2 regions of the Rhizobium azibense genome follow, and region 2 is predicted to be linked to the other one. Evidence: riboswitches for the same ligand, from Rfam matches in the RefSeq annotation. Region 2 holds a riboswitch; the other holds the start of a gene.
The links. A riboswitch is a leader RNA that binds a small molecule or an ion and turns the genes downstream of it on or off. The one in region 2 is predicted to bind S-adenosylmethionine.
Positions count from the first base shown of each region.

Region 1 (3,411 bases), on a different contig from region 2:
CTCCAGCATGTGCTCGTAAACCAGGCGGCCGACGATCTGGCCGTCTTCCAGAATGAAGGGCACTTCATGGCTGCGGACTTCGAGAACGGCGCGACTGCCCATGCCGCCGGCAGGCGCGTGGCCGAAACCTGGATCGAAGAAGCCGGCGTAATGCACGCGGAACTCGCCGACGAGCGGATCAAAGGGTGTCATCTCGGCTGCGTAGTGCGGCGGAACATGTACGGCTTCACGCGAAACGAGGATATAGAACTCATCCGGATCGAGGATCAGTTCGTTGCGGCCGCGGCTGTAAAGCGGCTCCCAGAAATCGAAGATATCGTGCTCAGCCTTCTTATCGACATCGACGACGGCCGTGTGATGCTTGCCGCGGTAGCCGATCAGGCCATCCTTGTCGCCCGCCAGATCGATCGACAGCGCAATGCCGCCGCCGGAAACGTTCGGCTTGGAGCTTGCAACCAGCGTTTCTGCATCATGCAGCGCCTGCAGTTCCGGCTCGCCCAGAATTGAATGCCCGACGCGGAAGCGGATCTGCGAGAGGCGCGAGCCGCGGCGCACGACGACCGGGAACGTGCGCGGGCTGATTTCCAGGTAGAGCGGGCCAGAATAACCGGCAGGAATCTTGTCAAATTCCTGCGCGTAGTCGGTAATGACACGGGTGAAGATGTCGAGGCGGCCGGTCGAGCTCTTGGGGTTGGCCGAGGCGGACATTTCAGCGGGAAGATCGAGCCGCTCCATGAGGGGCACAATATAGACGCAGCCCGTTTCGAGCACGGCACCTTCGGAAAGGTCGATGACGTGCAGGCTCAGCCGGTCGAGCTTGTCGGCAACGAGATGCGAGGGGCCCGGCATGAAACTTGCCCGGACGCGGAACGCCCTGGCGCCCAGGCGCAGGTCCAGGCTTGCCGGCTGAATCTGATCGCGGTCCAGTTCCCGCTCACTCGTGAGGCGGCCCAATTCAAACAGCGCCGCAATTGCGCGATCGGCCAAGATTCCAGTTTCGCGAGCCATCATGCTCCATCCATAATTTGCCCCAGACAAAACCAAACTCAAGGAATTGACGCAAGAAGCTAACAGCAGTATTGCAGCTTTATCCCGTGGTGATTTGGCCGGTCGGCTTGCAGCCACGTTAAAGAAGTGGCTAAAAAGACCGGGTATGAAACCGGTCTGCATTTGCGGCCGGTTTTTTTGTTGTTTGAAGGTGGTGATGGCATGAGCAAGACTTGGCGCCCGGCAACCCAACTCGTTCACGAAGGGACGTTGCGCTCGCAATATGGCGAGACTTCGGAAGCGATCTTCCTGACGCAAGGTTTCGTCTATGAGACTTCTGAAGCTGCGGAAGCGCGCTTCAAGGGTGAGACAGACGGCTTTATCTATGCCCGATACGGAAGCCCTACCAACGATATGTTCGAAAAGCGCATGTGCGCTCTTGAAGGCGCCGAAGACGCCCGCGCCACCGCTTCCGGCATGGCTGCCGTCACCGCGGCGATTCTCTGCCAGTTGAAGGCTGGCGACCATATCGTTGCCGCCCGCGCGCTCTTCGGCTCCTGCCGGTGGGTGGTCGAAACGCTTGCACCCAAATACGGCATCGAATGTACGCTCATCGACGGCCGCTATCTCGAAAACTGGGAGAAAGCAATCCGCCCGGCCACAAAGGTCTTCTTCCTTGAAAGCCCGACGAATCCGACGCTGGAAGTAGTCGACATCGCAGGCGTCGCCAGGCTCGCCGACCAGATCGGCGCCAAGGTAGTCGTCGACAACGTCTTCGCAACGCCGCTCTTCCAGAAGCCCCTGGAACTTGGCGCCCATATCGTCGTCTATTCCGCGACCAAGCATATCGACGGCCAGGGCCGCTGCCTCGGCGGCGTCGTCCTTTCAGACAAGGAATGGATCGACGAAAACCTGCACGACTATTTCCGCCATACCGGTCCGGCCATGTCGCCGTTCAATGCCTGGACGCTTCTGAAAGGCATCGAAACCCTACCGCTTCGCGTCAAGCAGCAAACGGCTAGTGCCGCCAGGATCGCGGACTTCCTTGCCGAACAGAAGCAGGTGGCCAAGGTGATCTATCCGGGCCGCAAGGATCATCCGCAAGCCGATATCATCGCCAGGCAGATGTCCGGCGGATCGACGCTCGTCGCCTTCGAGCTGAAGGGCGGGAAGGAAGCAGCCTTCGCGCTGCAGAATGCGCTCGATATCATCAAAATCTCGAACAATCTCGGCGATTCAAAGAGCCTGATCACGCATCCGGCCACCACGACGCACAAGAACCTGAGCGATGACGCCCGCGCCGAACTCGGCATTTCCCCCGGCACCGTTCGCCTTTCGCTCGGCATCGAAGATGTCGAGGACCTGATCGATGATTTCGCTCAGGCTCTTTCAAACGTTAAGTCCTGACTGCAATAGCGACGGCCGGACCTTGCCGGTCCGGCCACATGCTCCACCTAAGAAATGTCGCAGGAGTTCCGCATTAATACGGGAATTAACTTCGAAAATTAGGATTAATGCTCGAAACGACGTGCAATCATCGCGGTTTGAAGGATGATGCGTGTGCCGTTTCTTGACGGATCGAGCGCTGTATAAGATACGGGTAACATATCCTGGCTATGGTGTAAGGCATGTACCGCGCCCTCACACGAGATATCGAAGTTGTCGTCGAGCCATTTTATCTGGAGGAGCAATCCGATCCGGATGATGATCGCTATGTCTGGGGCTATCGGATCGTGATCAGCAATAATTCGGACCTGACGGTGCGGCTCATCAATCGCTACTGGAACATCACCGATCAGAACGGCCTGGTGGACGAGGTGACCGGTCCTGGCGTCGTCGGCGAGCAGCCCCGGCTGGAACCTGGCGACACCTACGAATACTCCTCCGGATGTCCGCTCGATACGCCTTCTGGCCTCATGTTCGGGCACTACCAGATGGAAACGGAGGACGGCGAGCTTTTCGATGTCGAAATACCCGCCTTCTCGCTGGACTCTCCCGGGCTGCTCAGGGTGCTGAATTGATCATTCAGCAGCCGATGCGACTTCCACGACCTCAAACCGGTAGGTCGTGGAACAGAATTCGCAGGTAACGGCAATCTCGCCATTCTCCTGGCTGGCGTCGATCTCGTCGTCCGAAAAGCCCTTCAGCACATTTTTGATCTTCTCACGCGAGCAGCTGCAGCGGTCGAATACTGCCCGGGTACTGAAAACACGCACGCCACGCTCGTGGAAGAGACGGAAGAGCAGGCGTTCGATGCCGACCTGCGGATCCGTCAGTTCGTCCGCATCGATGGTGTCGACCAACGTTCGCGCTTCGGTCCAGGCGTCGTCTTCCTTGTGTGCCAGCGCAGCGTTATCACCGTCGCCGCCGTGGAGGTCAGGCTGGCGCATGCGCTCCGGCGCTTCCGGCAAAAACTGCGCAACG
Region 1 covers NZ_SMBJ01000004.1:87,828-91,238, forward strand. Annotated here, with positions in the region: gene EV130_RS10800 (2'-deoxycytidine 5'-triphosphate deaminase) at 1-1,011, opposite strand, end outside; SAM riboswitch at 1,085-1,163, shown strand; gene EV130_RS10805 (O-succinylhomoserine sulfhydrylase) at 1,210-2,394, shown strand; gene apaG (Co2+/Mg2+ efflux protein ApaG) at 2,616-3,008, shown strand; gene EV130_RS10815 (Hsp33 family molecular chaperone) at 3,009-3,411, opposite strand, start outside.
Region 1: another riboswitch for S-adenosylmethionine. It lies ahead of EV130_RS10805 (O-succinylhomoserine sulfhydrylase); the one in region 2 lies ahead of metA (homoserine O-acetyltransferase MetA).

Region 2 (3,411 bases):
CGGCAACCCTATCTTGCCGCTGCCGCAGGGCCAGAGGCCGGCAAGCGCCTGGAACAGCAGCTTGCGGTTCACATTGTGATCGCCGTTGATCATGACCTTCTCGCCGGCCCTGATCGTGACATCCGTCTCGCGGACGGCAAAGCCGCCGCACAGATCGATCTCTTCGCCGAGCTTGGCGGCGATCATGAGATTCTTCAGGGTTAGCGTATCCGCGTTATCCTCGTAGGCGATCGCATTCTTCGGATTGATGGGCTCGTCCATGCCGTGCAAGGCATGGCGGAAATCCGTCACGCGCATCAGCGTCGCGCGCCACTCGGCGATCGCGGCGAAATTAGCAACATACCAGCGCAGGGCGGTATTGACCTGGTTGAAGGCGCCGACGGACATCATCAACTCGCCGAAGGTCAGGCTCCCCGAAAAATAGGCGGGAGCCGCGACGATGATCGGGACGACGATGACCAGCCAGCCGTAGCCGGCAGAAACCCAGGTGAGGTTGGTGTTGGCCATGGTCAGGCGCTTCAGGATGGCAAGTACCGAAGTGATATCCTCATTGATCCGCCGACGTTCGTTTTCCTCGCCGCGGGCCACGGTAATCGCCGGCATGTTCTCGTTGGCATGCATGAGCGAAAAGCGAAGCTCCGCTTCCTTGGAGAAGCGGTCGGCATTCAATATCACCAGCTTTCGGCCGACGATCTGGCTGAGGATCGAGGCGGATGCCGCATAGAAGATCGCGGCCCAGACCATATAGCCCGGAATGGCAAAGGCGTAGGTGCGAAAATGGAAGACGAAACCGCTCGAAAGCTCCCAGAGAACGCCGATGAAACTGACGAGCAGGATCGTCGACTGGATGAGGCCGAGCGTCAGGCCGGTCGTGCTTTCTGCAAGATTGCGGGCGTCTTCATGCAGCCGCTGATCCGGGTTTACGCCGATCAGGCCGGTTGAGGCGAGACGCAGCGCACGCTTGCGCTTCAGCCAATGATCCACGAGGTCACGGGTCAGCCCTTCGCGCATATAAAGCGCGGTCATCTGGTTGAGCCACGCCTGGCCGACGTTCATGAGCAATAGCGAACCGGCAATCAGCGCGAAGACCTGGAGCTGATGGAAGAATTCGCCAACGTCGCGGCGCTGCAGGGAATCGTAGAACGGCGCGTTCCAGCGGTTCAAGATGACCTGGCCATAGGCCGTCGCCAGAATTACGGCGAGCAGAATCGAGGCGAGAAGCAGAATCCTTCCGCGGACTTTGGAATCCCAGAATGCCGCGAACATCAGTTTCAGGCGGTATCCGAGGCTGAGTTCGAAACCTACTCTATCCTGCCCTTGAATGCTCGGCCTGCCTTCGACGTCGTCTGCCATTATGCCCTTCCATGCGGACAATGATGATCCTTGCTTAACATGGTGACCCGCCCTGTCCATCAACAGATTTTACCAGTCATTAACGCGTGAGTTACCTTGGTTCAACGCGGCCCTTCAGAATTGCGATTGATTCGCGTGGGCTCCGGCGCTATTTAATGTTTTCCGTGGTGATTTGGCCGGCCGGCTTGCAGCCACGTTAAATAAGTCGCTAAAGGGCCGCGTGCGGACCGGTAGCGATTCTCTCGCCGCCGGTTTTTTATTTGCCGGTACCTTTTGTTGTGACTGAGTGACCGCAATGCCCATCAAGATCCCCGATACTCTGCCCGCTTTCGAGACCCTCGTTCATGAGGGCGTGCGGGTGATGACCGAAACGGCGGCGATCCGTCAGGATATCCGCCCTTTGCAGATCGGGCTTCTCAATCTCATGCCGAACAAGGTCAAGACGGAGTTGCAGATGGCGCGCCTTGTGGGCGCTTCGCCGCTTCAGGTGGAGCTCTCGCTGGTCCGCATTGGAAACCATCGGGCCAAGAACACATCCGAAGACCACCTGCTCGCCTTCTACCAGACCTGGGAGGAGGTAAGGCATCGCAAGTTCGACGGCTTCATCATCACTGGCGCGCCGATCGAAACCCTGCCTTACGAGGACGTGACCTACTGGACGGAGATGAAGAAGATCTTCGATTGGACCGAGACGAACGTTCACTCGAGCATGAATGTCTGCTGGGGCGCAATGGCGGCAATCTACCATTTCCATAAGGTTCCGAAATACGAGCTGAAGGAAAAGGCCTTCGGTGTCTATCGGCACAAGAACCTCAAGCCTTCATCCGTCTACCTCAATGGCTTTTCCGACAATTTCGAAGTGCCCGTATCGCGCTGGACCGAGGTCCGGCGCGCCGATATCGACAGATCCGAAACCCTCGAAGTCCTCATGGAATCCGATGAGATGGGCGTGTGCCTCGTGCATGAGGAAAAAGGCAAGCGGCTCTACATGTTCAATCATGTTGAATACGATTCAACATCGCTTTCCGACGAATATTTCCGTGACGTGAATGCCGGCGTGCCGATCAAGATGCCGCATAACTATTTCCCGCATAACGATCCGTCGCTTGCGCCGCAGAACCGCTGGCGCAGCCATGCGCATCTGCTCTTCGGCAATTGGATCAATGAAATCTACCAGACGACGCCCTATAATCTCGACGAGATCGGTACAAGAAAGTGAACTGCACCCGCCGCTGACCTTGTTGCGGCGGTGTTTTCTTTTAGTGTTGATGGTTGCGGTCCTCGGCAAATGGAGGCAGGTTCGCGGACCTGAAACCAATACAGATTTGGGATTGCGAACTATGTCGGAAAAGCTTGAACGGGAAGTTTTCGGAACGACGAAGGATGGCGAAACCGTCCATCGTGTCGAAATCAGGGGCGGCGGCCTTACAGCCAGGATCATGTCTTGGGGGGCAGTCATCCAGGATCTCCGGCTCGACGGCCATGATGCGCCTCTCATGCTCGGCTTCGACGACTTTGCCAGCTATCCGTCACATTCCTCCTATTTTGGTGCAACGCCCGGCCGCTGTGCCAACCGCATCGGCGGCGGCAAGTTTACCCTCGACGGCAGGGCCCATCAGCTCGAGCTCAATGAAAAGGGCGTTTCGCATCTGCATGGCGGCAGCGACAATATCGCCAAGCGCAACTGGACGATTGTCGAACACGATGTTGATTATGTCGTCTTGAAGATCGTCGATCCGGACGGTCGCGCAGGCTATCCAGGCAACTGCACGGTCCAGGCAACCTACCGTGTGCATGGCAATGGCGAGTTTTCTGTGGTCTACGAGACGACCACCGACCGGCCGACGCTCGCCAATGTCTGCCAGCACGCCTATTTCAATCTCGACGGCCGCGAAGATGCGCTCGGCCACGACATCATGATCGCTGCCGATCATTATCTACCGACTGACGAGAAGCAAATCCCGACCGGCGAGGTCCGAAACGTCGAAGGTACGGTTTTCGACTTCCGCGAAATGGCCCCGATGAAGCGATTCGATGAACGCGGCGAGCAGGTGCTTT
Region 2 covers NZ_SMBJ01000007.1:232,490-235,900, forward strand. Annotated here, with positions in the region: gene EV130_RS19150 (ABC transporter ATP-binding protein/permease) at 1-1,353, opposite strand, end outside; SAM riboswitch at 1,508-1,585, shown strand; gene metA (homoserine O-acetyltransferase MetA) at 1,649-2,572, shown strand; gene EV130_RS19160 (aldose epimerase family protein) at 2,694-3,411, shown strand, end outside.